4 regions of the Bradyrhizobium sp. 1(2017) genome follow, and region 3 is predicted to be linked to each of the others. Evidence: predicted binding sites of a transcription regulator. Region 3 holds the regulator's gene; each other region holds the start of a gene.

Region 1 (7,664 bases), 3.8 Mb from region 3:
GTCTCGACAACGTCATCGCGGTTGCTGCCGCGGCCAATGGCAGCGTGCCGCTGCTGGTCCTCGGCCTTGCCGTCAGCGTGCCGCTGATCGTCGCCGGTGCTGCGCTGATCATGGCGCTGCTCACGAAGCTGCCGGTCCTGGTCTGGGCCGGTGCGGCGCTGCTCGGCTGGATCTCGGGCGAGGTGATCGCGACCGATCCCGCCGTCGCGCCGAAGCTGCACACGCTGTTCGACGGCTCGCTCGGCGCCGCGCTGGACGGCATGCTTGGCGCCCTTCGCATCCCGCCGCAGTTCGGCCATGGCGGCACGGGCGGCGAATATCTCTGCGCCGCACTCGGTGTCGTCGTCGTGCTGGTCGTCGGTAGCATCTGGCGCCGGCGCAGCCTGACCGCGGCCGCGCTCGAATCCTCCGAGCGGCACGCCAAGGCCTCTGCGGAGTGAATTCGACGTTCTGATCGGTCGTGCTTTCCTCGCCAGCTAGGAGAGGCGAGCACCTCACCGAGATACTCGCCGCGTCGGCAACGGTACGCGTTGCGATTCCTGGCCATGGGCGCAGCTCAAGAGCCGAAATCGGCTGCTGGTGTTCGCAGCAGGCTTCGCACCGCTCGTCCTGTTCGTCAGCGGCTTGATGATGTGGCTCAAGAGACATCCCGGGAAGATGAGGCCGGGCTAAAGGGGTCAGCGCCTCACGATCGAACCGGCGCGGCCAATCAGGCGGGCGAGCTGGCGGAAGCGGCTGCCGACGCGGTCGGCGACAAGATCGCCGAGGCGATGTTCGAACACCAGCATCAATTTGCGGCCCTGGCTGCGGAAATGCGTGGCGGGCAGCACGCCCGGGCGCGCCGCCGAAATCAGATGCGCGACGCGGAACGCCGCCCCCAAGAGGCGGGCGCGCTCGAGCTGCGCCGGCGTCAGTAGGCCCTGCATGGTTGTCGGCGGCTGGTTCTCCTGGCTCAGCCCGGCATAGCGATAGAACACCGACAAACCGACGAAGACGCGTTCGGTATGAGTGATCGCCCCGAAATTGCCGTTGACGACGAGGCTCAGCGTCTGCTCGCCGCGGTGATCGGGGTGAACGCGCCAGCCGATGTCGGAGAGCAGGCAGGCCGTGTGACGCAGGCGGCGGTCCTCTTCGGTCTCGCGCAGCTTCACGACGCGCGCGAGGCGATCGGTCCAGGCGATTAGCTCGCGGGCATGCCTGGCCGAGCGCGACAGCAGCTGGTTGAGTTCCTCGGCGGCGCAGATCAGCCCGTCCTTGCTGCGTTCGGTCTCCGACAGCTTCTCGTGCAACAGGCCTTCGCGCACGCCGAAGGTGGAGAATACGATCGTCTTCGGCTTCGCCACGCGGATGATGTGCTCGAGCACCAGGGCGGCATAGGTGAGGAGCGGGCGGCGCGCATCGGCGACGATCTCGATGTCGGCGAGCATCTCGGCGGCCGCGAGGCGACGGAGACGGCGCGAGAAGTCGAGCGCCTCGGCCGCGGGAATGGAGTAGCCATGCATGACCTGGAGCGGATAGCCGCTCTGGATGATGTGGATGCGCGCGAGCGCGCGCCAGGTGCCGCCGACGGCGTAGAAGGTGCGGCCGCGGCCCGCGGCGAGCTGCGGCACATCGTCGATCGCCTCGCGGACGATGCGGTCGGCGCGCTTGAGCGATTTGTGGGCGAGATCCTGAAGTGCGAGCCCGCCGAGCGGCAGCGTCACGCCGCTGCGTACGCTGTTCCGGCGCACGTCGATCAGCTCGAGCGAGCCGCCGCCGAGATCGCCGACGATGCCGTCGGGATGATGGATACCAGAGATCACGCCGAGCGCCGACAGCCGCGCTTCGCGCGGGCCCGACAGGATCTCGATCTTCACGGCGCAGATGCGCTCGGCCTTGGCGATGAAGTCGGGGCCGTTGGAGGCATCGCGGCAGGCGGCCGTCGCAATCGCGAACACGCGCCCGACCTGCATCACGCGGCAGAGGGCTCGAAACCGCTTCAACGAGGTCAGCGCCTTGTCGACGGCGTCGGGTGCGAGAAGGCCCGTGCTCTGCACCTCGCGTCCGAGGCCGCACAGCGTCTTCTCGTTGAAGATTGGAATGAGGCTGCGCGCCAGCGCCTCGTAGACGACGAGACGAACCGAGTTGGAACCGATGTCGATGACCGCGACGCTCGCGCCGCGCTTGCGCGGCCGCTTCACGTCGAGAACCCGGATTCAGGATTGATGACGTTCATTACGGCGCGTGAGACGGCGCGGCGAGGATTCCTTGAGCGACTTTCCACGGCCAGACAGACTCGGATTTGTCATGAAATAGTTGTGGACATTGAAAGGCTCTTCGCCCTTCGCGGTCTTCATACGCGTTGAGGACCCGTCCGGCAACAATTGCCAACTCTGCTCATTGTCCTTCAGGTTCGCGACCATGATCTGTTCGAGAACCTGCTGATGCACCGTGGGATTTTGCAGCGGACACAGCACCTCGACGCGACGGTCGAGGTTGCGCGGCATCATGTCGGCCGAGGAGATATACACAGCCGCTTTCGCGCTCGGCAGGCCCTGGCCCATGCCGAAGCAGTAGATTCGGCCGTGTTCCAGAAATCGTCCGATGATCGACTTGACGCGGATGTTCTCCGACAGACCTGGAATTCCCGGCCTGAGACAGCAGATGCCGCGTACCACGAGCTCGATCTGGACGCCGGCCTGCGAGGCCTCGTAGAGCGCGTCGATGATATCGGGGTCGACCAGCGCATTCATTTTCATCCAGACCGCGCCGGGCCGGCCGTGCCGCGCATGGGCGGTCTCACCCTGGATGTGCTCGATGATGCGCTTGCGCAAGGTCAATGGCGACACCGCCATCTTCTCCAGATCGCTCGGCGCGGCATAGCCGGTGATGAAGTTGAACACGCGTGCCGCGTCGCGGCCGATGGTCGGATCCGAGGTGAAGTAGGAGAGGTCGGTGTAGATGCGTGCGGTGACGGGGTGATAGTTGCCGGTGCCGGTATGGACGTAGGTCGTGAGGTTGCCGCCTTCACGGCGCACCACCATCGAGAGCTTCGCGTGCGTCTTCAGTTCGAGGAAGCCATAGACGACCTGCACACCGGCACGTTCGAGGTCGCGCGCCCAGCGGATGTTGGCCTCTTCGTCGAAGCGCGCCTTCAGCTCGATCAGCGCGGTGACGGATTTGCCGGCTTCGGCAGCTTCCGCGAGCGCGCGTACGATCGGCGAGTTGTTGGAGGTGCGGTAGAGCGTCTGCTTGATCGCGACGACGTCGGGGTCGCGGGTCGCCTGCTGCAGGAACTGCACTACCACGTCGAAGGATTCGTAGGGGTGATGGACGACGAGATCCTTCTGCCGGATCGCCGCAAAGATGTCGCCGCCATGCTCGCGCACGCGCTCGGGGTGACGCGGTACGTAAGGAGTGAATTCGAGGTCCGGACGGTCGAGGCGCGTGAGCTGTGAGAGCTCGTTCATCGCCTGCACGCCGTCGACCAGGAATACCTCGTCGTCGGCGGCCGACAGCGCATGCTGTACGAAGCTGCGCAGCTCCTCCGGCATCTTGGCGTCGATCTCGAGCCGGATCACCGACCCGCGGCGGCGCCGCTTCAGCGCCGTCTCGAACAGGCGGACGAGGTCTTCCGCCTCTTCCTCGATTTCGAGCTCGGAGTCGCGGATGATCCGGAAAGCGCCCTGGCCGTGCAGATTGTAGCCCGGGAACAGCCGGTTGATGAACAGGGCGGTTGCCTGCTCCAGCGAGATCAGCCGGACGGCCTTGCCTTCGGCAGGCAGGCGGATGAAGCGGTCGATCTTGCCGGGCATGCGGATCAGCGCATTCATCTGCTTGCCGTCGGCGGCGCGCGTGAGCTGGAGGGCGATGGTGAAGCCGAGGCTCGGAATGAACGGGAAGGGGTGGGCCGGGTCGATCGCCAGCGGCGTCAGCAACGGGAACACGTTGCTGAGGAAGTAGTCCTCGATCCAGGTCCGTTCCGCCTTGGTGACGTCCTTGCCTTCGACCAGCACGATGCCGACCTCGGCGAGCGTGTTGCGCAGATCGCGCCAGATCGCCTGCTGGTCGGAGGCAAGCTCGGAAACGGTGCGATTGATCAGCGCGAGCTGTTCGGAGGGCGTCAGGCCGTCGGGGCTGCGTTCGGCAATGCCCTCGCGCACCTGGGCCTTGATGCCGGCGACGCGGACCATGAAGAACTCGTCGAGGTTATTCGCCGAAATCGACAGGAATCGGACCCGCTCCAGCATGGGGTGGCTGGGATTGACCGATTCCTCGAGGACGCGGCGGTTGAAATGCAGCCAGGAGAGCTCGCGGTTGATGAACCGCTCGGGGCTTGTAGCGATCGCCGGCAGGCTTTCGCTCTCTGGATCTTTTTCTTTAATTTCAACAGCTTGCGCGGAGTCCATGAGAAGCCGATCCATCCAGTTCACCCCGATTTGCGACTTACGCGCAAAACCGGCGGGAGCATGTGTTAGTCCGATGACGTTTCGATGACATTGATGTTCCGCCGCTCCGCCGCGTCAAGCGGCCAGGGTGATCGGAGGCGGGTCAGGCGTCGCGAAGGAGCTCGGCGGCCAGCGCCCGGGTGACGGGGCGGCCGAGGCGCAGGGCCTCGCCGTCGAGCAGCTCCACGGCCCGCCGGGCGGCCGCCGAAGATCGCTCCAGCCGGGTGGCGAGGTAGCCGACGACGCTCTCATCCACGGCGAGCTGGCGGTCGGCGCAGAATTTGACGATCAGGCCCCGGAACAGCTGGTCGTCCGGCGGCAGCAGCGCGACAACAGGCACGGCGCGCAGGCGCGAGCGCAGGTCGCGCAGCTCGACTTCAAGCGATGCCGGGACCTCACGCCCGGTGAAGAGGAGGTAGGCACCGTCTTCGCGGGCGAGGTTCATCAAATGGAAGAGCGCGCGCTCGTCAAACGCCTTCGCCTGGAGGTCCTCGACCACCAGCGCTCCGGTGGCGAGCGCACCCGGGACCGCCGTGGCGGTGAGCGCATTGGCCATGGTCGAGCGGGCGCCGGCCTCTTCGGCCCAGATCGCGGCAAGGTGGCTCTTGCCGCTTCCCTCAGGGCCGGCCAGCCACATGATCCGGTTCGGCCATTCCGGCCAGCTGTCGATTAGGCCGAGACCGGCCGCGTTGGCGGGGCCTTCCAGGAAATTGTCCCGGCTCAGGCTCTCCGCGTGGGGAAGCGAAAATGCCAATTGTCGGGGATGCACGCGGCCTGCCACGCTAGCTTTGCTCCGTGCCGGCGCGCCGGCTTCTGCTTGAAGAGTCGATCCTATCGGGCGCGAGTTGGCCTTTTGCGGGGCCGCTCCGCCGCTCATTTGGCCTCGATCGTGCTCATGTGCCGCAGCCACTCGACGAGATAGAGCGACACGGAGGAGAGCGTGAAGACGGTGACGAGGCCCATCAGGATCATATCATAGGGTTGCGGCTTGAAGCCAAAAGCGAGCGCCGCGAGCACCAATGCCGCGAACGCCACCTGGGCCACGGTGTTGAGCTTGGACACCATCGACGGCTTCATCTCGACCGGCCGGTCGAACAGCCAGGACACGATCACGGCGGTGACGATCATGATGTCGCGTGAGACCACCAGGATCACGATCCAGCGCGGGATCGCGCCCCAGATGCCGAGCGCCATGTAGATCGAGACCAGCAGCGCCTTGTCAGCGAGCGGATCGAGCAGGGCGCCGAGCTCGCTCGTCATGTTGAAGCGCTTGGCCAGGAAGCCGTCGACCGCATCGCTGATCCCGGCGATCAGGAAGACGGCGAACGCCACCTCCATCTGGCTGGACACGATGGCCCAGACGATGATCGGGACCAGCATGATGCGGCCCAGGGTAATGATATTCGGAATACTCACGCAGCGCTTCCCGGCACCGGTCTGACCTCAAATCCGGCCCGTTGCAGGCTGAACCGGTTGATATCTACATACTATAGGGTGGGGCGCCACGCTTGCCATTGCGTGTCCCCGGAATTCGACGTAACCAGCCGCAAACCCACTGGAAATCGGGCATGACCGACCGCAAAAACGGCCTCACCTACGCCGATTCAGGCGTCGATATCGACGCGGGCAACCGCCTCGTCGACCTGATCAAGCCCATGGTGCGCGCCACCGCACGCCCCGGCGCCGATGCCGAGATCGGCGGCTTCGGCGGCCTGTTCGACCTCAAGGCGGCCGGTTTCAAGGACCCCGTCCTGGTCGCCGCGACCGACGGCGTCGGCACCAAGCTCAAGATCGCGATCGATACCGGCCTGCATGGCGGGATCGGCATCGATCTCGTCGCCATGAGCGTCAACGACCTCGTGGTGCAGGGCGCCGAGCCGCTGTTCTTCCTGGACTATTTCGCCTGCGGCAAGCTCGATCCGGAGGCCACCGCCGCGGTCGTCGCGGGTGTCGCCGAAGGCTGCCGGGAATCCGGCTGCGCTCTGATCGGTGGCGAGACCGCCGAGATGCCCGGGCTGTACAAGGACGGCGACTACGACCTCGGCGGCTTTGCCGTCGGGGCTGCCGAGCGCGGCACGCTGTTGCCGCGCAAGGACATCGCAGCGGGCGATGCCGTGATCGGGCTCGCCTCGTCGGGCGTCCATTCCAACGGTTTTTCGCTGGTGCGCAAGATCGTCGAGCAATCCGGTCTCGGCTTCGGGGCACAGGCCCCTTTCGCACCCGTGATGACGCTCGGCGGCGCCCTGCTGACGCCGACCAGGCTCTACGTCAAATCCTGCCTGCGCGCGATCCGTGAAACGGGGGCGGTGAAGGGGCTGGCCCACATCACCGGCGGCGGCTTCACCGACAACATTCCGCGCGTGCTGCCGAACAACCTCGGCGTCGGCATCGACCTCGCCCGTCTGCCGGTCTTGCCGGTGTTCAAATGGCTGGCTGCGCAGGCCGGCATCGCCGAGCTCGAGATGCTGCGCACCTTCAATTGCGGCATCGGCATGATCGCGATCGTCGAGCCTGACAAGGTCGACAAGGTGGTCGAGGTCCTCACCGACGCCGGCGAGACCGTGGCGCAGCTCGGCACCGTGATCCCGGCCGAGGGCGAGCACCGCGTCGTCTATAACGGCCACCTCGACATGGCGCTGTAATGTCTGGCGCTGTGATGAAGCGCCGCGTCGCCATCCTGATCTCCGGGCGCGGCTCCAACATGGCCGCGCTGGTCAAGGCAGCGAGCGCGCCCGAATTCCCGGCAGAGATCTCGCTGGTGATCTCGAACAAGGCCGATGCGCTGGGGCTCGAACGGGCGAGGGCGAGCGGCGTGACCACTGAGGTGATCGAGAGCAAGCCGTTCGGCAAGGACCGCGCCGGCTTCGAGAAAGTGCTGCAGGCAGCCCTCGATCGGCACGGCATCGAGCTGATTTGCCTGGGCGGCTTCATGCGCCTGTTTACCGCGGAGTTCACCAGGGCCTGGTACGGCCGGATGCTGAACATCCATCCCTCGCTGCTGCCGTCCTTCCCCGGCCTCGATCCGCACGGCCAAGCCCTGCGTGCCGGCGTCAAGCTGTCCGGCGCGACGGTGCATTTCGTGATCCCCGAGACCGATGCCGGTCCGATCGTGATGCAGGGTGCGGTTCCCGTCGGCGACCACGACACGGGAGACACGCTGTCCGAGCGCATCCTCGAAGTCGAGCACCGCATCTACCCCGAGGCGCTGCGGCTGCTGGCGACCGGCAAGGTCCGGAT
Region 2 (7,664 bases), 3.9 Mb from region 3:
GCAGCATATCAGCCGCGGGGACGACCCTGCCTTGCACGGAGGGTCGTCATGGCCTGGAGCATCCTGTTCGTCGCCGGTCTTCTCGAGATCACATGGGCGATTGGCCTGAAATACACCGAGGGTTTCACCAGGCTTGTTCCGTCCGTCGTCACGCTCGTCGCCATGGCCGGCAGCGTCATCCTGCTCGGATTCGCGCTCAAATCCCTCCCCGTCGGAACCGCCTACGCGGTCTGGACCGGGATCGGCGCGGTCGGCACCGCGACGCTTGGCATCATCCTCTTCGGCGAACCGGCGACCGCGTTCCGCCTCGCCAGCATCGGTCTGATCGTCGCCGGCATTGCGGGGCTGAAATTCGTCACCTGACGAAGATCTGGACCGCCCACCAAGTCAGCGCCGCGACAATGGCGGAGGCCGGGATCGTGATCACCCAGGCATAGACGATCGAGCTCGCGACGTTCCAGCGCACCGCCGAGACGCGGCGGGCGGCGCCGACGCCGACGATCGCGCCGGTGATGGTATGGGTGGTCGAGACGGGAACGCCGAGGAAAGTCGCCATGAAAAGGGTCACCGCGCCGCCGGTTTCGGCGCAGAACCCCTGCATCGGTGTCAATTTGGTGATGCGCAGGCCCATGGTGCGGACGATGCGCCAGCCACCCATCAGCGTGCCCAGCGCCATCGCGGCCTGGCAGGACAGCACCACCCAGAACGGCACCGAGAACTCGCTGCCGAGATGGCCCTGCGAATAGAGCAGCACGGCGATGATGCCCATGGTCTTCTGCGCGTCGTTGCCGCCGTGACCGAGCGAATAGAGCGAGGCGGAGGCAAATTGCAGGATGCGGAACGCACGATCGACTGCGAACGGCGTCGAGCGTACCGAGGCCCAGGACACGATGGCCACCAGCATCATCGCGAGCAGGAAGCCAACGAGGGGCGACAGCACGATGGCCAGCACCGTCTTGGACAGACCGCTCCATACGGCCGCCGAAATGCCCGCCTTGGCCATGCCGCCGCCGACGAGGCCGCCGATCAGCGCATGCGACGATGACGATGGAATGCCGAGACCCCAGGTCACGAGGTTCCAGACGATGGCGCCGACCAGGGCCGCAAAGATCACCTGGGCGTCGACCACCGCGGGGTCGATGATCCCGGTCCCGATGGTCTGGGCGACGTGCAGCCCGAACACCATGAAGGCGATGAAATTGAAGAAGGCGGCCCAGAACACCGCGAATTGCGGCCGCAGCACACGGGTCGAGACGATGGTCGCGATCGAATTGGCGGCATCGTGCAGGCCGTTCAGGAAATCGAACAGCAGTGCGACGGCGATCAGTCCGACCAGGATGGGAAGCCCCAGCGCTGCATCCACGGCGCGGCCCTACACTTGCTCGATGACGATGCTGTTGATCTCGTTGGCGACGTCGTCGAAGCGGTCGGCCACCTTTTCGAGGTGATCGTAGATCTCGACGCCGACGATGAAATCCATCGCATTGCCGTCGCGATGCTTGAGGAACAGCTCCTTCAACCCGATGTCGTGGAGATCGTCGACACGCCCCTCCAGCTTGCCCAGCTCTTCGGTGATCGCGGTCAGCATGGCGACGTTCGGACCGATCGACTGCATCAGCGGCAGCGCGCGTCCGACCAGATTGGCGCATTCGATCAGGAGCCCGCCGATCTCGCGCATCGGCGGCTCGAAGGCGCGGACCTCGAACAGCATCACCGCCTTCGCCGTCTGCTGCATCTGGTCGATGGCATCGTCCAGCGACGTGATCAGGTTCTTGATGTCGCCGCGGTCGAACGGGGTGATGAAGGTGCGGCGCACCGCCGTCAGCACCTCACGGGTGATGTTGTCGGCATCGTTCTCGAACTGGTTGACGCGCTGGCAATAGACCGGCGTCTCCTCGCCCCCGTTCAGCATGCCCTGGAGCGCGATTGCGCCCTGGATCACGGTCTGCGCATGGCGGTCGAACAGGTCGAAGAAGCGTTCCTCCTTGGGCAGGAAAGCACGAAACCATCGCATCATGGGGTAGGCTACCGGTTGGAAATGGTCAGGCCCGAACGGGCCGTCATGAAACTGTCATAGACCATTTTCGATCCGCGCGCGTGCCATCTCACGCCCGCGGAGCCGGGTCATCCACCGCTTTCAAGCAGCGGGTAAATCGAAGTCAGATCAGCAACTTAGAGCGATCGCCGGAAGTAATGCGCGATTTCCCCGATGACACCCCGGCGGAAGGTGAGCACGCAGATCACGAAGATCGCGCCCTGGATCACCGTCACCCATTGGCCGAAGCCCGCCAGATATTGCTGCATGGCGATGATGACGAAGGCGCCGACCACGGGACCAAAAATGGTTCCGAGACCGCCAACCAGCGTCATCAACACGACCTCGCCCGACATCGTCCAGTGCACGTCGGTGAGCGAGGCATTCTGCGCCACGAACACTTTCAGCGACCCGGCGAAACCTGCCAGCGTCCCCGACAGCACGAACGCCAGGAACTTGTACTGGTCGGTCCGGTAGCCCAGCGAGATCGCGCGCTGCTCGTTCTCGCGGATCGACTTCAGCACCTCGCCGAACGGCGAGTTGATGATGCGGAAGATCAAGAGGAAGCCGGCGAGGAACCCGACCAGCACGACGTAGTAAAGTACCGTCGGCTTGGAGAGATCGAGCACTCCGAACATGCGTCCCTGCGGAATGCCCTGGATGCCGTCCTCGCCATGGGTGAACGGCGCCTGGAGGTAGATGAAGTACAGAAGCTGCGACAGCGCCAGCGTGATCATCGAGAAATAGATGCCCTGGCGGCGGATCGAGATGTAGCCGGTGATGATCGAGAGCGCGAACGCCGCGACCACGCCGACGAGGATGCCGAGCTCTGGCGGCAGGGCCCACACCTTGAGCGCATGCGCGCTGCAATAGCCGGCCGTTCCCAGGAACATCGCATGGCCGAAGGACAGCAGGCCGCCGTAACCCACCAGCAGATTGAAGGCGCAGGCAAGCAGCGCAAAGCACAACGCCTGCATCACGAAGAACGGATAGACTCCCGTGAACGGCACCGCTGCCAGCAGCAGCGCCATCACCACAAACACCGTCATCTCGTCGCGCATCGCACGCGGGCTTGCCGGCAGCGTGTCGTCCGTCAGGGTTGTCATATCAGGCCGCCCTTCCCGTCAATCCCGTTGGCTTCACCAAGAGCACCAGCACCATCAGCACGAACACGACGGTGTTGGAGGCCTCGGGGTAGAAATACTTGGTCAGGCCCTCGATCACGCCCAGCGCAAAGCCGGTGATGATGGAGCCCATGATCGATCCCATGCCGCCGATCACCACCACCGCGAACACGACGATGATGAGGTCGGCGCCCATCAGCGGCCGCACCTGGTTGATCGGCGCCGAGAGCACGCCGGCGAGCGCGGCAAGGCCGACACCGAGACCGTAGGTCAGCGTGATCATGCGCGGAACGTTGATGCCGAAGGCGCGCACCAGCGTCGGGTTCTCAGTGGCGGCGCGCAGGTAAGCGCCGAGCTGCGTCTTCTCGATCAGGAACCAGGTCGCAAGGCACACCACCAGCGAGAACACGACGACCCAGCCGCGATAGACGGGTAAGAACATGAAGCCGAGATTCATGCCGCCCTTGAGCTGGTCCGGAATGGCGTAAGGCAGGCCGGAGGAGCCGAAATAATTCTGAAACAGGCCCTGCACGATCAGCGCGATGCCGAAGGTCAGGAGCAGGCCGTAGAGGTGATCGAGCCCGGTCAGCCATTGCAGCATGGTCCGTTCCAGGATCATGCCGAAGATGCCGACGATGATCGGCGCCAGCAACAACGCCCACCAATAGTTGATGCCGCCGAGGTTCAACAGGAAATAGGCGACGAAGGCGCCCATCATGTAGAGCGCGCCGTGGGCGAAATTGATGATGTTGAGCATGCCGAAGATCACGGCAAGCCCGAGACTGAGCAGCGCGTAGAACGAGCCGTTGATCAGTCCCACCAGTAGCTGAGCGTAAAGAGCCTGCATCGATCCCGCACCCGGTCCCTTCGGCGTTCCCTAGACCTGCCCGCCGGCAAGCAGCCGGCGGGCTATTGATCTTACTTCTTGAGCAGCGCGCACTTGCTCTCGGACAGCGGCGTGAACGCCTGGTCGCCCGGCACCGTGCCGACGAGCTTGTAGAAATCCCACGGCCCCTTGGATTCCGAGGGCTTCTTGACTTCGAACAGGTAGGCGCTGTGGATGGTGCGGCCGTTGGGCTGGATCTCGCCCTTGCCGAACAGATCGTCCTCGGTCGGCATCGACTTCATTTTCTCGACGATCTTGACGCCGTCATGCGGATTTCCGCCGAGCGCTTCCAGCGCCTTGAGGTAATGACGCACGCCCGCATAGACGCCGGCCTGCACCATGGTCGGCGGCGCATTGTTCTTCATCTTCTCCGCGAAGCGCTTGGAGAACGCCCGGGTCTGGTCGTTCATGTCCCAATAGAACGTCTCGGTGAAGTTGAGGCCTTGCGCCGTCTCCAGACCGATCGCTTTGACGTCGGTGAGGAACAGCAGCAGCGCCGCGAGCTTCTGACCGCCCTTGACGATGCCGAACTCGGCCGCCTGCTTGATCGTGTTCGTGGTGTCGCCGCCGGCATTGGCAAGGCCGATGATCTTGGCCTTGGAGGCCTGCGCCTGAAGCAGGAACGAGGAAAAATCCGGCGTGTTCAGCGGATGCTTGACGCCCCCCGCCACTTTGCCGCCGTTGGCGGTGATGACCGCCGTGGTGTCGCGCTCAAGCGCTGCGCCGAAGGCGTAGTCGGCCGTCAGGAAGAACCAGGTATCACCGCCGGCCTTCACCAGCGCCTGGCCGGTGGTATGAGCCAGCATGTAGGTGTCGTAGGTCCAGTGCACCGTGTTGGGCGAGCACTGCGCGTTGGTGAGGTCCGAGGTCGCCGCACCCGAATTGATGTAGACGCCGTTCTTTTCCTTGACGACGTTGTTGACGGCGAGCGCGACGCCCGAGTTCGGCACGTCGACGATGACGTCGACCTTGTCGACGTCGAACCATTGGCGCGCGATCGTGGTCCCGATGTCGGGCTTGTTCTGGTGGTCGCCCGAGATGATGTCGATCTTCCAGCCCTTCGCCGCCAAGCCGGAATCCTCGACGGCCATTCGTGCGGCGAGCGTCGAGCCCGGTCCGCCGAGGTCGGCGTAGAGCCCGGACTGATCGGACAGCGCGCCGATCTTGACGGTCTTGTCCTGCGCGGACGCGACGCCGGCCGCGGCGAAGCTCAGCGCCGTGGTCAGCAGCAATGACGCAATCGACTTGGTGTTCATGCAACTTTCCTTTTTCGATTCTTCTTTGGCGTACTAGACGCCGAGATAGGTGTGGAGCTTGTCCATGTTGGCGGCAAGCTCGGCGTTGGAGAACCCGTCAATGATCTTGCCGTGCTCGACCACGTAATAGCGGTCGGCCACGGTCGACGCGAAGCGGAAGTTCTGCTCGACCAGGAGAATGGTGAAGCCTTCCTTCTTGAGCCGCGCAATGGTGTGGCCGATCTGCTGGATGATCACAGGCGCAAGACCCTCGGTCGGCTCGTCCAGCATCAGGAAGCTCGCGCCGGTACGCAGGATGCGTGCAATCGCCAGCATCTGCTGCTCGCCGCCCGACAGCTTGGTGCCCTGGCTCTTGAGCCGCTCCCTCAGGTTCGGGAACAGGTCGAAGATCTGGTCGAGCGGCAGCCCGCCCTCGCGGACCACCGGCGGCAGCAACAAATTCTCCCGCACGTCGAGGCTGGAGAAGATCCCCCGTTCTTCCGGGCAGAAGGCGATGCCCATGCGTGCGATCTTGTCGGAGGTCGCGCGGATGATCTCCTGGTTGTTGAACTTCACCGAACCGGTACGCTTGCCGATGATGCCCATGATCGACTTCAGCGTGGTCGTCTTGCCGGCGCCGTTGCGCCCGAGCAGAGTGACGACCTCGCCCGCATTCACGTCGAAATTGATCCCGTGCAGGATGTGAGACTCGCCGTACCAGGATTCCAGGTTGCGGACCTGAAGGATCTGTCCGCCGGTCGCGGTCCTTGCCGGAGCCTCGGCGATCGCAGTGTCAGGCATGACCGGCTCCCAGATAGGCTTCCTTGACGCGCTCGTCCTTGGTGAGCTCGGAGTAATGGCCTTGCGCAAGCACCTGCCCGCGCGTCAGCACGGTGATGATATCGGAGAGATTGGCCACCACGCTCAGATTATGCTCGACCATCAGGATGGTATATTTCGCGGAGATACGCTTGATCAGCGCCGCGATCTTGTCGATGTCTTCGTGACCCATGCCGGCCATCGGCTCGTCCAGCAGCATCATCTCGGGGTCGAGCGCCAGCGTCGTTGCGATCTCCAGTGCGCGCTTGCGACCGTAGGGCATCTCGACGGCGGGCGTGTTGGCGAACTCGTTGAGGCCGACGTCGTTCAACAGCTCGCGCGCGCGATCGTTGAAGCGGTTGAGCACCGATTTGGAACGCCAGAAGTCGAACGAAGAGCCGTGCTGGCGCTGAAGCGCGACGCGAACATTCTCCAGCGCGGTAAGATGGGGAAACACCGCCGAAATCTGGAACGAACGAACGAGGCCCATGCGGGCCACGTCGGCCGGCGCCATCGCAGTGATGTCCTGCCCCTTGTACAGGATCTTTCCGGCAGACGGTTTCAGGAACTTGGTCAAAAGATTAAAGCATGTCGTCTTGCCGGCGCCGTTCGGGCCGATCAACGCATGAATGCTCCCACGGCGAACCTTGAGCGCAACGTCGCGGACGGCGAAGAAGCCCGCGAACTCCTTGGTCAAGCCTTCCGTTTCGAGAATGAACTCATCGGCCAAACAGATTTCCCCCTGCCCGCGCGACGCGCTGGCCGCGCGTGGCTGTCCTTGTTGCTTCGGCTTTCCGGAGGCCTTGGAGCCCATCCGGAACGCCGCCTCCGGGCGCGGAATATGCCGGAGGTGACGGGGGTTAGGCAAGGCGGAAAGCTGAGCAGATCAGGCCTCCGGCTGGGATACAAATGCTCCCTTAGTCGGAGACGTTGATGTCGTGCCTGCCCGGCCTCCCGGTTCGCAAAGCACCGGCCATCAAGTCGTCGTTAACGGTCTTTCGTCCCGCGCGCCAGCCTTCATAGAAAATTTTCCCGCAGCGAGCATCATGTGCAGGTTTTTACCTGCCGGGATTTTTGTTTTGGATTTCGCCAGCACCGCGCCCTCCGTCGTCAAGTCGATCAGGCAGCGTGATCTCCTGAACACGTGGCTGCGACTTTATGCGCGCCAGCAGGTCGCACCGGCGATCTGGGAGTACCAGCCTGCGCGGCTCGAGGAAGAGCTGTCCGATCTCATCTATTACACGGTGGACCGCTCGGGGCCGATGCCGCACCTGATCATCCAGAGCGAAGGCACGCGCATCTCGCGCGCCTATGGGCACACCGGCAAGGGAATCCTGCTGCAAGACTATGTCGGACCGCGGCTCGCGCCGTTCGTGATGCCGATCTATCACGAATGCGTCGCGCGCGGGCTTCCGGTCTACAGCGTTGCCGACGTCGATGACATCTATGGACGCAACGTCGCCTATGAACGCCTGCTGCTGCCGTTCCTGACCGATGACAAGGTCAGCCACGTCATCGCGTCCGTGAAGACCTTTTGCGAGGACGGAGGCTTCGAGATCAAGAAC
Region 3 (7,664 bases):
GCCATCAAGTTCTTCCGCTGGGCCTTCAAGAACGGCGGCAAGATGGCTGAGGATCTCGACTACATCCCGATGCCCGACAGCGTCGTGCAGCAGGTGGAGAAGACCTGGGCTGCCGAGATCAAGAGCTGAGCGCGCTCTCTCGCGTCCCCGCCACGGCGCAGCCAGAGGTGCTGCGCCGCTGACCGGGGCCCACAAGAACCAGCCCCGGATCGGCGAGCGCCGCATCCGGGGCACCGAACCACAAAAACAAGCGTATACATAAACGGGTACAGGGGATCGGCGTGGCAGATATGGCCGTTCAGAGCGATGTAATCGACAGCGCCGGACCTTACGATCGCGCCAAGGCCTTGGGCGCGTTCAAGCTCGGCGACGTCACCTTCTATTGGATCACACGGCTTTCCGCGATCTCGGTGCTGCTGATCCTCGGCGGCATCATCATCTCCTTGATCGTCGGCGCCTTCCCGGCGATCAAGGAATACGGCCTGCCGTTTCTGTGGACGCAGCGCTGGGCCCCATCGGCCGATCCGCCCGTGCTCGGCGCGCTCGGGCCGATATACGGCACGCTCGTCACCTCCTTCATTGCGATGCTGATCGCCATTCCGGTCGGTCTCGGCATTGCGATCTTCCTCACCGAGCTCTGCCCGCAATGGCTGCGCCGCCCGATCGGCATGGCGGTCGAGCTGCTCGCCGGCATTCCCTCGATCATCTACGGCATGTGGGGCTTCTTCGTGCTCGGCCCGTTCCTGGCCAACACCTTCCAGCCGTTCATGATCAAGATCTTCGACGGCGTCCCCGTGCTGGGCGCGATCTTCGCAGGGCCCCCATCCTATCTCAGCCTGTTCAACGCCGCGCTGATCCTCGCCATCATGGTGCTGCCCTTCATTACGTCGATCTCGGTCGACGTCTTCAAGACGGTGCCGCCGGTGCTGAAGGAAGCCGCCTACGGCGTCGGCTGCACCACCTGGGAGGTCGTCCGCAGCGTGGTGATCCCCTACACCCGCGTCGGCATCATCGGCGGCGTCATGCTGGCGCTGGGCCGCGCGCTGGGTGAGACCATGGCGGTGACCTTCATCATCGGCAATTCGTTCCGCATCTCCTCGTCGATCTTCGCGCCGGGCACGACGATTTCGGCGGCGATCGCCTCCGAATTCGCCGAGAGCGACGGCCTGCACCAGTCCGGACTGATCCTGCTCGGCCTCCTGCTGTTCGTGCTGACGTTCTTCGTGCTCGCGGCCGCGCGGTTGATGCTGCTGCGCCTGGAAACCAAGGCCGGGAAGTGAAGCCATGAACCCGATCTATTCACGCCGCCGCCGCTGGGACATCGTCATTCGCGGGCTCTGCATTGCAGCCGCCGCCTTCGGCGTCACCTGGCTCGCACTGATCCTGGCCACGCTGCTCTACAACGGCCTGGCCGGGCTCAACCTCCAGGTCTTTACCGAAAACACGCCGCCGCCCGGATCGAACGAGGGCGGCCTGCTCAACGCCATCGTCGGCTCGCTGATCATGACCGTGATCGGCGTCGGCATCGGCGCGCCGCTCGGCCTGTTCGCCGGCACCTATCTTGCCGAGTACGGCCGCAACGACAAGCTGACCTCGGTCATCCGCTTCATCAACGACATCCTCCTGTCGGCGCCCTCGATCATCATCGGCCTGTTCATCTATGGCGCCGTGGTGGTGCCGATGCGCGGCTTCTCGGCCATCGCCGGCGCGCTGGCGCTCGCCGTGATCGTGATCCCGGTCGTGGTGCGCACCACCGAAGACATGCTGCTGCTGGTGCCGAACCCGCTGCGCGAGGCGGCCTCCGCGCTCGGCCTGCCGCGCTCGCTGGTGATCAAGCGCATCGCCTATCGTGCCGCGCGTTCAGGCCTCATCACCGGCGTGCTGCTGGCGACGGCCCGCGTCGCGGGCGAGACCGCGCCGCTGTTGTTCACGGCGCTGTCGAACCAGTTCTTCAGTCTCGGCCTGAACAAGACGATGGCGAACCTGCCGGTCACCATCAATAACTTCGTGCAGAGCCCCTACGAATATTGGAAGCAACTCGCCTGGAGCGGCGCGCTGCTCATTACCCTGACCGTGCTTGCCTTGAACATTGGCGCGCGCATCCTTGGCGCCGAGAGGACCGCAAAATGAGTGAAATGTCTGTTTCCGTAAGTGCGCCGACCGTTCATCCCGGCTCGCAGCCGCTGCCCGAGGCCCCTGCCAAGGTCACCGTGCGCAATCTCAATTTCTATTACGGCGAGCATCACGCGCTGAAGAACATCAATCTGACGCTCGGCACCAACCGCGTCACGGCCTTCATCGGCCCATCGGGCTGCGGCAAGTCGACCCTGCTGCGCATCTTCAACCGGATGTACGATCTCTATCCGGGCCAGCGCGCCGCCGGCCAGCTTTTGCTCGACCAGACCAACATCCTCGATCCCAAGCTGGACCTCAATCTGCTGCGCGCCCGTGTCGGCATGGTGTTCCAGAAGCCGACGCCGTTCCCGATGACGATCTACGAGAACATCGCCTTCGGCATCCGCCTCTACGAGAAGATCTCGAAGTCGGAGATGGACGACCGCGTCGAGAAGGCGCTGCGCGGCGGCGCGTTGTGGAACGAGGTCAAGGACAAGCTCAACGCCTCCGGCCTGTCGCTCTCCGGCGGCCAGCAACAGCGCCTCTGCATTGCCCGCACGGTCGCGGTGCGGCCCGAGGTGATCCTGTTCGACGAGCCCTGCTCGGCGCTCGATCCGATCTCGACTGCCAAGGTCGAGGAGCTGATCCAGGAATTGTCCGAGAATTACACGATCGCGATCGTCACCCACAACATGCAGCAGGCGGCACGCGTCTCCGACAAGACCGCCTTCATGTATCTGGGCGAGCTGATCGAGTTCGACGACACCAGCAAGATCTTCACGTCGCCGACCGATCGGCGCACGCAGGATTACATCACCGGCCGGTTCGGCTGAGGAGACGGGACATGGGTTCTGAACATACCGCAAAGGCCTTCGACACCGACCTCCAGGAGCTCACCCGCCTGGTCGCAGAGATGGGCGGCATCGCCGAGCGCATGATCGTCGATTCCGTCGACGCGCTGATCCGCCGCGATGTCGCGCTCGGCCAGCGCGTCGTCACCATCGACGCCGAGCTCGATGCGCTGCAGAAGCGCATCGAGGAGCGCGCCGTGCTCACCATCGCCCGGCGCCAGCCGATGGCGGTGGATTTGCGCGAGATCGTCGGCGCCATGCGCGTCGCGACCGATCTCGAGCGCATCGGCGACCTCGCCAAGAACATGGGCAAGCGCGTCGCGGCGCTGGAGACGGACTTCCATCCGCTGAAACTGTTCCGCGGCCTCGAGCACATGACCGATCTCGTGCAGCAGCAGGTCAAGTCGGTGCTGGACGCCTATGCCGCGCACGACCTGCCGGCGGCGATGGCGGTGTGGAAGGGCGACGAGGAAGTCGATGCCATCTGCACCTCGCTGTTCCGCGAGCTCCTCACCTACATGATGGAGGATCCGCGCAACATTTCGTTCTGCATCCATCTGATGTTCTGCGCCAAGAATATCGAGCGGATCGGCGATCACGCCACCAACATCGCCGAGACCGTGTTCTACATGATCGAGGGGCAGGCGATCACCGACAAGCGGCCGAAGGGCGACATGACGACCTTCGCCACGACGGTCCCGAATACCTGATTGCTTAAGGAGCGACGACCACATGGGCGCACGCATTATGGTGGTTGAAGACGAGGAAGCTCTCACCGAGCTTCTGCGTTACAACCTCGAAGGCGACGGCTATGACGTGGAGACGGTGATGCGCGGCGACGACGCCGACACCCGCCTCAAGGAACACATCCCCGATCTGATCGTGCTCGACTGGATGCTGCCGGGGCTATCGGGCATCGAGCTGTGCCGGCGGTTGCGCACCCGTCCCGAGACCAAGCAGCTTCCTATCATCATGCTCACCGCGCGTGGCGAGGAGAGCGAGCGGGTGCGGGGGCTCGCGACCGGCGCCGACGACTACATCGTCAAGCCGTTCTCGGTGCCGGAGCTGCTGGCGCGCGTGAAGGGCCTTCTGCGGCGGGCAAGCCCGGAGCGGCTGGCCACCGTGCTCGCCTATGGCGACATCGAGCTCGACCGCGACAAGCGCCGCGTGGCGCGCTCGGGCCGGCCGATCGATCTCGGCCCGACCGAATATCGCCTGCTTGAGTTCTTCCTGGAGCATCCCGGCCGCGTGTTCTCGCGCGAGCAGCTGCTCGACAGCGTCTGGGGCCGCGACATCTACATCGACGAACGCACCGTCGACGTCCACATCGGCCGCCTGCGCAAGCTGCTCAATCTCGGCCGCGAGCAGGACCCGATCCGCACCGTTCGCGGCGCAGGCTATGCGCTCGATGATCGGTTCGCGAAGGCCGAGCAGACGTAAGGTTTACGAGCTTTTGGTTGGCAGCTGTGTCCACAATCTCAGCTGTCGTCCCGGGGCGCGCGCTGCGCGAGCCCGGGACCCACAACCACAGGACGTGGCTTGACGAAGACTCGGAGTGACCATCTCGCGCAACAATTGCGCGCCTTGTGGTTATGGATCCCCGCGTTCGCGGGGATGGCACCGAGGAGTTGGAGCCGTCATCGTGTGACGGCTGCAGTCTTGTCGATCAGAGAATTGCTCTAACTCACCGCGTGCTCGGCTTGGCCGGTGCACGCCGGCGATCGGCGGCCGGCTGATAGGCGACGCGCGAGTGCTGGGCGCAGTAGGGCAGGCCGGACAACGCCTTGCCGCCGCAGAAGAAGAAGTCCGGGCTCGAGGGATCGCCGACCGGCCAGTGGCAGGTCGCCTCGTTCAATTCCAGCAGCGACAGCCGCTGGCTCATCGGCACCACGTTGTCGTAGGTGACGGGCTCGGCCTCAACCTCGACCTCGAAGGCTTGGGCCAGCGCGGTGTTGCCGCGCGAGATCGGACGGGTCACTCGCATCATATGCTGCGCCGGGCGCGCCTTGCGCGGCCGGGGCGCGGCAGACGACGGACTCTTGGCGCGGCCGGACAGGCCGAGCCTGTGGACTTTGCCGATCACGGCATTGCGGGTCACATTGCCGAGCTCGGCCGCGATCTGGCTGGCCGAAAGTCCGGCCTCCCAGAGCTTTTTCAGCTGCTCGACGCGATCGTCGGACCAGGTCAAAACCGTCATTGCACCCTTTCCCTCGCTGCCAGGCCAGCCATCCTGGGGCCTCACAGCGAATGCCTAAGCCTTGAAAAACCCGTGCCGCCAGAATCCCTTAAGGCTCGCCGGGCGCGTGACTAACGCCCGAACGTTTACGCCGGTACATGAGGACTCTTGGGATCAGAACCGCTGCACGAGATGTCGTATCTGACAGGCCAAACGCTACAATATGGCGTGACTCCCGCGCAAGAGTCCGCCGACTCGCTTCCACATGTTCCGTGGTGAAAACCCCGCAAAATCGGCACCGCAAGACTACGGATTCAGCGTTTCGCCAGGCTTTCCGGGCGGCATTGACACCCGTCTTGCCAGGCATAAGATAGTGACGCGTGCCGCCCTTAAAAGGCGGCACGTTTCGTTTTCCGGACCGGTCGATGGTGCGCTGCGCAAGGCATGCCAGGCAGGTCTCAACGTCCAAATTCAACATCCAAGTGATGATCATGACCAACAGCGCCGCGCCGCATCTGCTTCCCGTTTTTGCCAGGGCCGACCTTGGTTTCGAGCGCGGCGAGGGCTGCTGGCTGATTGCGACCAATGGCGATCGCTATCTCGATTTCACGTCGGGTGTTGCGGTGAACGCGCTCGGCCATTGTCATCCGGCGCTGGTCAAGGCCTTGCAGGAGCAGGCGACGAAGCTCTGGCACATGTCGAACCTGTTCCAGAGCCCGGACGGCGAGAAGCTCGCTGCGCGTCTGTGCCATGAGAGCTTTGCCGACTTCGTTTTCTTCTGCAATTCCGGTGCGGAGGCGCTGGAAGGTGTGGTCAAGCTGGTCCGCCATCATCACTTCTCCAAGGGCCATCCGGAACGTTATCGCATCATCACCTTCGAAGGCGCCTTCCACGGCCGCACGCTGGCAACGCTGGCCGCGACGGGATCCGCAAAATATCTCGAAGGTTTCGGCCCGCCGATGGACGGCTTCGACCAGGTCGCGCACGGCGATATCGAGGCCGTGAAGAAAGCGATCGGTCCGCAGACAGCCGGCATCCTGATCGAGCCGATCCAGGGCGAGGGCGGCGTGCGTTCGTCAACGCCGGCCTTCCTCAAAGCGCTGCGCCAGCTTTGCGACGAGAAGGGCTTGCTGCTCGCCTTCGACGAGGTCCAGACCGGCATGGGCCGCACCGGCGATCTCTTTGCCTATAGGCGCACAGGCGTCACGCCTGACGTGATGTCGCTGGCCAAAGCGCTTGGCGGCGGCTTCCCGATCGGCGCGGTGCTGGCGACCGCTGAGGCGGCTTCCGGCATGGGTCCCGGCTCGCACGGTTCGACCTTCGGCGGCAATCCGCTCGCGATATCGGCTGCGAACGCCGTGCTCGACGTCATGCTCAAGCCCGGCTTCTTCGATCACGTGCAGAAGATGTCGCTGTTGCTGAAGCAGAAGCTCGCCTCCGTGATCGATCGTCATCCCGATGTCGTCAGCGAAGTCCGCGGCGAGGGTCTCCTGATCGGTATCAAGGCGGTGGTGCCGTCGGGCGATCTCGTCGCCGCCTTGCGCAACGAAAAGCTGCTCACCGTCGGCGCCGGCGACAATGTCGTGCGCTTCCTGCCGCCTCTGATCGTCACCGAGGCCGAGATCGAGGACAGCGTCGGGCGGCTCGAGCGTGCCTGCGCAGCGATCTCGTCCAGTCAGACCAAGCGGGCGGCAAGCTGATGAGCAACTCGCCGAAACACTTCCTCGACATCAACGAGCTCCCGTTGTCGGAGCTCAAGCGCATGCTCGCCGCATCCTCCGCCATGAAGGCGAAGCAGAAGGCGCACCAGCCGGTCCGGCCGCTCGAAGGCAAGACGCTGGCGATGATCTTCGAGCGCCCCTCGACGCGGACGCGGGTGTCGTTCGATGTGGCCATGCGCCAGCTCGGCGGCGAGCCGATCATGCTCACCGGCGCCGAGATGCAGCTCGGTCGCGGCGAGACCATCGCCGACACCGCGCGTGTGCTGTCGCGCTATGTCGACGCCATCATGATCCGCATCCTTAATCACGAGGCGCTGCTGGAGCTTGCTGCCCATGCGACCGTGCCCGTCATCAACGGCCTGACGCGGCGCTCGCATCCCTGCCAGGTGATGGCCGACCTCATGACCTACGAGGAGCATCGCGGCCCCATCGAGGGCAAGACGGTGGCCTGGACCGGCGACGACAACAACGTGCTGGCATCCTGGGCTCACGCCGCCGAGCGCTTCAAGTTCCAGCTTAATGTCGCGACGCCGCCGGAGCTCGCCCCCAAGAAGGTGATGCGCGACTGGATCAAGGCGACCAACGCGCCGATCGTGCTCGGCTCCGATCCCGAGGCCGCCGTGAAGGGCGCCGATTGCGTCGTCACCGATACCTGGGTGTCGATGGGCGACAAGGAAGGCGAGCATCGTCACAACGTGCTCAAGCCCTATCAGGTCAATTCCAAGCTGATGTCGCTGGCCAAGCCCGACGCGCTGTTCATGCACTGCCTGCCCGCTCATCGCGGCGAGGAGGTCACGGACG
Region 4 (7,664 bases), 1.4 Mb from region 3:
GTCCTCGAAATCGAGCGACACCACCTGCGTATAGGGCGGGATCGCGTAGATTCGCTTCTCGCGGCCGGCGCCGAAGAGTTGCAGCGCCGGGCAATTGTCCATCTTGGGATTGTCGAATTTCGGCGTCGGCGACGGATCCATCACATAACGCGCGTTCACCTTGACGGGATACGCGTAGGCGGTCGCGATGTGGCCGAAGCGGGCGATGTCCTCATAGAGCTTGACGTGCATGAGGCCGTATTCGGCGAGCGCGTGCATGCGCCGCGTCTCGGTCTCGCGCGGCTCGAGGAAACGCAGCGGCTCGGGGATCGGTACCTGATAGACCAGCACCTGATTCTCGTTCAGCGCCGCCTCGGGAATGCGGTGACGGGTCTGGATTACGGTTGCCTCGTCGGTCGACGTGGTCGTGGCAACGCCGGCGGTCTTCGCAAAGAACTTCCGAATCGAGATCGCGTTGGTGGTGTCGTCGGAGCCCTGATCGATCACCTTCAGCACGTCGGCGGGGCCGAGGATCGCGGCCGTGACCTGCACGCCGCCGGTGCCCCAGCCATAGGGCATCGGCATTTCGCGGCTGGCGAACGGCACCTGATAGCCGGGGATCGCAATCGCCTTGAGAATCGCGCGGCGGATCATCCGCTTGGTCTGCTCGTCGAGATAAGCGAAATTGTAGGCGGGCGCGTTCATTCCGCGGCCTCCTTCAGGGCATCAGGCGCATTGGCTTCAGTGAACTCCTGACGCAGTTTGCGCAGCAGGCCGAGCTCGGACTGAAAGTCGACATAGTGCGGCAGCTTCAGATGCTCGACGAAGCCGGTTGCCTGCACGTTGTCCGAATGCGACATCACGAATTCTTCATCTTGCGCGGGGGCGAGCGCCTCCTCACCGAGCTCGCGGGCACGAAGCGCACGGTCGACCAGCGCCATCGACATCGTCTTACGCTCGCTCTGGCCGAAGGCAAGGCCATAGCCGCGGGTGAAGCACGGCGCTTCCGTCGTCGACCCCTTGAACTGGTTGACCATCTGGCACTCGGTCAGCGCGACGGAGCCGAGCGGCACGGCGAAGCCGACGTCCTCGGCGAAGAACTCGACCTCGACCTCGCCGAAGCGGATCTCGCCGGCGAAGGGATGGTTGCGGCCATAGCCGCGCTGGGTGGAATAACCCATCGCCAGCAGAAAACCCTCATCGCCGCGCGCGAGGTTCTGCAGGCGCAGGTCGCGGTCCGCCGGAAAGTTCAGCGGTTCGCGGGTGAGGTCACCAACGCTGGCCCCCTCCTCGGCCTGCGGCGAGGACTCGATCAGCCCGTCGCGGCCCAGAATGTCCGTCACGCGCGGTGTCGCCGTGGTCGAGGCTTCGGCCGTCGCCGGAGCTTCCGGCACAAAGCCCTCAGCGAGCGAGGGATCGAGCAGGCGATGGGTATAGTCGAAGGTCGGCCCGAGGATCTGGCCGCCGGGAATGTCCTTGAAGGTCGACGACACCCGCCGTTGCACGCGCATGGCCCCCGTATTGACCGGCTCGCTCGCACCGAGGCGCGGCAGCGTGGCGCGGAAGGCGCGAACCAAGAAGATCGCCTCGATCAGGTCGCCGCGCGCCTGCTTGATCGCGAGCGCCGCGAGCTCGCGATCATAGAGCGAGCCTTCGCTCATGACGCGGTCGACGGCGAGGCCAAGCTGCTCCGAGATCTGGTCGAGCGTGATTTCCGGAACGCTTTGGTCGCCGCGCCGCGCATGAGCGAGCAGGCGATGGGCGTTCTCGATGGCACGCTCGCCGCCTTTGACTGCGACATACATGGTTCAGCTTCCCTTGTTCACGACGCGCGTGGTGCGGGGGATCGCGACCACGGCATCATCGGCGACCAGGACTACGTCGATGCCGCGCGGAAACAGCGGCTCATTGAACCGCAAGCGCTCGAACAGGTCGAAAGGCTTGATCGACGCCTGCAGCATCGCCACGCCATCGATGCCGGGGCCGCGCAGTTCGAAGCTGCGGCCCGAGCCCAGATGATCGACCTGGACGATCAATGTGGTCGAGCGGTCGGGATATTCGTTCGTGCCGAGCGCGAAACGTTCGAGCGCGGGCAGCACCGCGCCGTCGCCGATCAGCGCAAAGCTCGCAATCGACGTATCCTGCACCACCGGCGCGCCGGTGTGGAACTTGAGCCATTTCACCACGTCGGAGCTTTCCGCCATGCGCGCATCGAGCCAGAGCGGCGTATCGTGATCGAACAGCGTCAGCGCGATCGCTGCCGTTCCGCGCATCATCGCATCAGGTGCTCCCGCCATCGGTACGATGCGCTGGACCGAGCCCGGTCGTGCCATCGCGTCCATCACCGAGCGAAAGGTCGATTGCGCCGACAAGACCTTGTCGGCGAAACCCGGCGGCAGTTCCGCAATCGTGGTCATGATCTCATCCCTCACCGCGCACCATGGTGTAGAAATCAACCTTCGTCGCGGCGGTCTCGGCCGCCGCCTGCTGGCGCCTGTTCATAAGCTGCTCGCGCAACGGCGCGATAACGTCCCGCTCGATGGCTGCGCTGAAATCACCGGATTGCACCAGCGCGTCGCACAGCGCGATCAGCCGCGCCTTTCCGGTGTCGCGGCCGAGCGTGTAGCCGAAGCCGACCTCGCCGCTGACAAGCCGCACCGCGGCGCGCGACACCGTGGCCTCTCCGAGGTTGAACGGCGCGCCGTCGCCGCCGACCCGGCCGCGCAGCATGACGAGACCGTTTTCCGGCTCGCGCAAATCCTGGTGTCCGGGCAAGGGAATTGTGCGGAGGCGAGCGGCGATCTCGCCCGTCTCCGCGTGCGCCAGCACGGCCATCGCGGCCTTGCGCTGGGCTTGCTGGTTGTCGTGCTGCGTCACCTGATCCACCAAACTTTTCTGCCGAACTTGCCGAATCCAAGTTGTCTATGATACTAGACAACTTCATACGGACGCGCCATGACTGTTTCGTGACAAAGATGTGATTTTCGGGCTAGGCTGACCGACGATGAGCATGCAGGACACAGCCTCTTCGGGCGTCGCCTTGTGGCGCCTCGTTGCCGACGGTATCGAGCGCGGCATTGCCGACGGCCGCTTTGCCGCGGGCGACAAGCTGCCGGGCGAGATGGAGATCGCCGAGACGTATCGCGTGAACCGCCACACCGTGCGGCGCGCGCTGGCCGCCCTTGCCGAGCGTGGCCTCGTGCGCGCCGAGCGCGGCAGCGGAACCTATGTCGAGGCGCAGAAGCTGGCCTATCCGCTGCGCTCGCGCACGCGCTTCTCCGAGATCGTCGGCGCCGACGGCCGCGAGCCGCATGGTCGGCTGATTGAGGCGACCAATGACGCCGCGACCCGCGAGCTGGCGCGAGAACTCGGACTGAAGGCCGGCGCGCCCTTGGTGCGGATCGAGGCGATCCGGCTCGCCGACCGCACGCCGATCTGCGTTTCGACCACCTGGCTATCGGCGGAGCTGTTTCCAGACGCAGGTGAGGTGTTCGCCACGACACGCTCGATGACGAAGTTGCTCGAGCATTTTGGCGTCCGCGACTATCGCCGCGGCGCGACACGGATCACGGCCGGCATCGTCGACGCGACCGACGCCGCACGGCTCGATCTCGCGCTGGGGCGCCCGGTCCTGGTGGTCGACGCGACCGACCACGATCTCGACGGCAAGCCGCTCGTGACCAAGCATTCGCGGTTCGCGGCTGAGCGCGTGGAGTTTCTGGTGGAGAACGGGTGAGCCAACCGCAACGGAGGAACGTAGGGTGGGCAAAGGCGCACTTGCGCCGTGCCCACCATATCTTCCCGGCTTCTAAGCAAACGTGGTGGGCACGCTTCGCTTTGCCCACCCTACAGCAGCTGTGATTAGGCCACAGCCCTTCGCCCAATGATGGCAAAGCGCAGCTTGCCCGAGATGAAATCGATCGCGGCGACCGCGACCAGGATCATCAGGATCAGGAACGACACTTTCTGCCATTCCAGCACGCGGATCTGCTCGGCGAGCTGGAGGCCGATGCCGCCGGCACCGACGATGCCGATGATGGTGGCCGAGCGGGTGTTGGATTCGATGAAGTAAAGCACCTGGCCGGCGATGACAGGCAGGACCTGCGGCAACAGGCCGAAGCGGATCTCGTGCAACGCGCTGCCGCCCGAGGCGCGGATGCCTTCGACCTGCTTCTGGTCGGCGCTCTCGATCGCCTCCGAGAACAGTTTTCCGAAGGCGCCGAAATCCGACACCGCGATGGCGAGCACGCCGGCGAAGGGGCCGAGCCCGACCACGTTGATCCACACCAGCGCCCAGATCAGCGTATCGACGCCGCGGATCGAATCGAGGAACCGGCGCACCGGGAAGCGCAGGATGTTCGACGGCACGATGTTGCGCGCGGCGAGCAAGCTGACCGGCAGCGCAAACAGCGCCGCCACCGTCGTGCCGAGCAGCGCGATCGACAACGTCTCGCCCAGAGCCTTCAGATAGACCGGCAGCGAGGAGCCGGGATCGGGCGGGATCATCATCAGGCTGATCCAGCCGAGCTGGCTCAGGCCGGCGAAGAAGCGCGACGGCGAGAAGTCGAGATCGACCAGGCCATAGATCAGGATCGCGAACGCCGCGACGATCATCGCCGGCATTGCCAGCCGCGCCGAGGCCGGCCGGTCGAACACATCGGGGTAGCGCGCGCGGATCTCGCGCGTGTCGACGTCTTGCGGCGTCACGTCCGCGCCTCCATGCCGAACAGGCGGCCGCGCAGCCAGCCGGTGGTGATATCGATGATGAAGACCGTGACGATGATGGTGAGCAGGATCGCGCTGACGTCGGAGTAATAGAACTTGCGGATGGCGACGACGAGCTCCTGGCCGATGCCGCCGGCACCGACGAAGCCCATCACGGAGGCCTCCCGGACATTGATCTCAAAGCGCAGCAGCGCGTAGCTGGCATAACCCGCGGTCACCTGCGGCACCACGGCGAATCGCATGCAGGATAGCCAGCTCGCGCCGGTAGAGCGGATGCCCTCGACCGGCTTCATGTCGGCATTCTCGACGATCTCCGAGAACAGCTTGCCGAGCGCACCGGTGGAATGGATCGCGATCGCCAGCACGCCCGCCATCGGACCGAGCCCGAAGGCGATGACGAAGACCAGCGCGAAGACGATGCCGGGAACGGTGCGGGCGAATTCGAGCAGGCGCCGCACGACGAAGCGCAACCAGGGCGCGGGTGAGGTGTTGTCGGCCGCGAAGAAGTTGAGGATAAAGGCAAGGGTTGCGCCGATCAGCGTGCCGACATAGGAGATCAGCAGCGTCTCGCCCAGCATCTTCAGCCATTTGCGCCAGCCCCACAGCCATTCGCCGACATCGGTCCAGACCCGTTGGCCGCTGTCGAGCGTGAGGATGCGATCGAAATAGCTGACGAAATTGCCGAAATAGGTGAACAGCGTGCGCAGGTTCACCTCGGCGCCGACCGCGGCGAGAGCCAGCGCGGCGGCAAAGATTACGGCTCCCAGCAGGAGGCGCCATCGCCTGCGTGCGACCGCCTGGCGATAGGCGGCGTTGAGCGCGGCAAGCTGCTGCTCGGGAAGAATCGAAACCGCGACGGTCATCTTGTCAGGAATTGGCCCGTAGAAAAGAGAAGGAGCCGGGTCCATCGACCCGGCTCCAGTTGCCTCGCCCTGAGATCAGGACGCCTTCTTCTTGCGGAGCGCGTCGACGAACTTGATCAGCTCGATCGTGCCGTCCCAGTCCTTGGTGGTCGCGGCATGGAAGCCCTTCTTCTGGCCGTCGGAGAGACGGTCGAACGCCGCCTTGTCCTTGGCCGGCGCGTCGAAGAACGCCTTCGCGATGGCGGCCTTGGCGTCTTCCGGCAGGTCGGAGTTGTAGGCATAGGGGCCGTTGATGATCGGCGCCGACTTGTGGATGATGCGGAAATCGTCCTTCTTCATCGCCGATCCGTCGGCATTCTTCAGCATGCCCTTGGTCAGCATCTGCGCCAGCGTGGAATCGTCGTCGCTGGTCCACTGGTTGGCGGCGACGTCGACCGTGCCCTGCGAGAGCGCGAGCATCGCGTTCTCATGGCTGCCGGTGAAGACGACCTTGCTGAAATAGGTGTCGGCGTCGTGGATGCCCATCTTGTCGAGCTCGAAGCGCGGCACGTTGTTGCCGGAGGTCGAGTTCGGGTCGACGAGGCCGAGGTTCTTGCCCTTGAGGTCGTCGACCTTCTTGTAGGCGCTGCTCGCCTTGACGAAGAACACCGAGTAATAGCCGGTCGAGCCGTCGGCGTTGATGTCGTTGGCGAAGGCGTCGGTCTTGACGCCGGTCAGGCGGGCGCGGGCGAACGAGGCCGAGCCATAGCTCGCGATCTGGATGTTGCCGGCGCGCTGGCCTTCGATGACGGCGGCGTAGTCGTTGGCGATGCGCAGCGTGACCTTCACGCCCAGTTCCTTGGAGAGATAGCTCACAAACGGCGCCCAGCGCTCGGTGACGCCGGATGCGTTCTCGGCGGGGACGACCGCGAAGGTCAGCTCGGGATATTTGGCCTTCCAGTCGTTTGCCGAGGCGGAGGCGGTGAAAGCGAGCGCAGCGGCGCCGGCGAGGACTAGTCTGCGAGTGATCATGATACCCTCTTCCTCATCAGTTGGGGTCGGTGACGCAAAAACTTGCAACTCAACAGGCGCGGCTCAGGCGGCCGCCGCCGTTCCAAGTGCCGGAACGCCCTCGGGCGCCGGGACAGGCCCACCGCCCACGACGTCGGCGGCTTCGAGATCGTAGAGATCGCGCGCCACGCGGTCGGTCAGCGCGGACGGCGCTCCGTCGAACACCACGCGGCCCGCGGCCATGCCGATCAGGCGGTCGCAATAAGTGCGCGCCAGATCCAGCGAATGCAGATTGCAGAGCACGGTGATGCCGAAATGCTTGTTGATCCGCAGCAGCGCATCCATCACGATCTTGGTGTTGCGCGGATCGAGCGAGGCGATCGGCTCGTCGGCGAGGATGATGTCGGGCTGCTGCACCAGGGCGCGCGCGATCGCGACGCGCTGCTGCTGACCGCCCGAGAGCTGGTCGGCGCGCTGAGCGGCGAGCGAGGCGATGTCGAACTGCTCCAGCGCCGACATTGCCAGCGCCTTGTCCTGCTCGGGCCAGATCTGCGACAGCGAGCGCCAGGCCGGCATCGTGGCGAGCCGCCCCATCAGGACGTTGGTGAGAACATCGAGCCGGCCGACCAGGTTGAACTGCTGGAAGATCATCGCCGAGCGCGCCCGCCACTGGCGCAGCTCCTTGCCGCGCAGCGCGGTGACGTCGAGGCCGTCGAACAGGATCTTGCCCTGGGTCGGCGTCACCAGGCGGTTGATGGTCCGGAGCAGCGTCGATTTGCCGGCTCCGGAACGGCCGATGACACCGACGAAGCCGCCGGGAGAGATTTGAAACGAAGCGTCGTCCACCGCGGCTTTTGCGCCAAAGCGGCACGTCAGACCTTCCACCACCAGCATGCAGAGCTCCAGAATAGCTGGGCCCACCAGCTAACGCCGGCGCTTGACACTTGTGTGACACGGCGATTGCGGTGCGGCGATCCTGCACACCTCCTCCACTGTCATCATCTTGTCATGACATCGTCATCAAGCCGCTCGAAGAGAAACGCCCGCCCTTGATTACGGATGCAACATGGCCGGCAAGACGCTCTCGGTGCAACCGACCATCGATCC

The links. The regulator PhoB, encoded in region 3, activates phosphate uptake and scavenging genes when phosphate is short. The targets are predictions, from matches to a motif close to TGTCATNNANCTGTCAT.
Region 1: the regulator PhoB is predicted to act here: its motif matches at 4,462-4,478, upstream of HAP40_RS17355 (RNA degradosome polyphosphate kinase).
Region 2: the regulator PhoB is predicted to act here: its motif matches at 2,059-2,075, upstream of HAP40_RS16925 (DUF47 domain-containing protein).
Region 4: the regulator PhoB is predicted to act here: its motif matches at 2,935-2,951, upstream of phnF (phosphonate metabolism transcriptional regulator PhnF).

Annotation. Positions count from the first base shown of each region.
Region 1 is NZ_CP050022.2:3,707,169-3,714,832, forward strand. It holds gene HAP40_RS17345 (TerC family protein) at 1-440, shown strand, start outside; gene ppx (exopolyphosphatase) at 678-2,180, opposite strand; gene HAP40_RS17355 (RNA degradosome polyphosphate kinase) at 2,196-4,388, opposite strand; gene HAP40_RS17360 (DnaA ATPase domain-containing protein) at 4,531-5,208, opposite strand; gene HAP40_RS17365 (CDP-alcohol phosphatidyltransferase family protein) at 5,301-5,843, opposite strand; gene purM (phosphoribosylformylglycinamidine cyclo-ligase) at 5,996-7,069, shown strand; gene purN (phosphoribosylglycinamide formyltransferase) at 7,084-7,664, shown strand, end outside.
Region 2 is NZ_CP050022.2:3,624,434-3,632,097, reverse strand. It holds gene sugE (quaternary ammonium compound efflux SMR transporter SugE) at 49-363, shown strand; gene HAP40_RS16930 (inorganic phosphate transporter) at 356-1,363, opposite strand; gene HAP40_RS16925 (DUF47 domain-containing protein) at 1,373-2,017, opposite strand; gene HAP40_RS16920 (branched-chain amino acid ABC transporter permease) at 2,173-3,141, opposite strand; gene HAP40_RS16915 (branched-chain amino acid ABC transporter permease) at 3,143-4,006, opposite strand; gene HAP40_RS16910 (ABC transporter substrate-binding protein) at 4,078-5,301, opposite strand; gene HAP40_RS16905 (ABC transporter ATP-binding protein) at 5,335-6,081, opposite strand; gene HAP40_RS16900 (ABC transporter ATP-binding protein) at 6,074-6,829, opposite strand; gene HAP40_RS16895 (PAS domain-containing protein) at 7,146-7,664, shown strand, end outside.
Region 3 is NZ_CP050022.2:7,510,721-7,518,384, reverse strand. It holds gene pstS (phosphate ABC transporter substrate-binding protein PstS) at 1-129, shown strand, start outside; gene pstC (phosphate ABC transporter permease subunit PstC) at 291-1,280, shown strand; gene pstA (phosphate ABC transporter permease PstA) at 1,285-2,130, shown strand; gene pstB (phosphate ABC transporter ATP-binding protein PstB) at 2,127-2,948, shown strand; gene phoU (phosphate signaling complex protein PhoU) at 2,960-3,676, shown strand; gene phoB (phosphate regulon transcriptional regulator PhoB) at 3,699-4,406, shown strand; gene HAP40_RS35625 (GcrA family cell cycle regulator) at 4,651-5,163, opposite strand; gene HAP40_RS35620 (aspartate aminotransferase family protein) at 5,634-6,842, shown strand; gene argF (ornithine carbamoyltransferase) at 6,842-7,664, shown strand, end outside.
Region 4 is NZ_CP050022.2:1,023,427-1,031,090, reverse strand. It holds gene HAP40_RS04805 (alpha-D-ribose 1-methylphosphonate 5-phosphate C-P-lyase PhnJ) at 1-684, opposite strand, end outside; gene HAP40_RS04800 (carbon-phosphorus lyase complex subunit PhnI) at 681-1,784, opposite strand; gene phnH (phosphonate C-P lyase system protein PhnH) at 1,788-2,396, opposite strand; gene phnG (phosphonate C-P lyase system protein PhnG) at 2,401-2,865, opposite strand; gene phnF (phosphonate metabolism transcriptional regulator PhnF) at 2,984-3,715, shown strand; gene phnE (phosphonate ABC transporter, permease protein PhnE) at 3,841-4,686, opposite strand; gene phnE (phosphonate ABC transporter, permease protein PhnE) at 4,683-5,567, opposite strand; gene phnD (phosphonate ABC transporter substrate-binding protein) at 5,643-6,578, opposite strand; gene phnC (phosphonate ABC transporter ATP-binding protein) at 6,642-7,451, opposite strand; gene HAP40_RS04760 (chloramphenicol acetyltransferase) at 7,624-7,664, shown strand, end outside.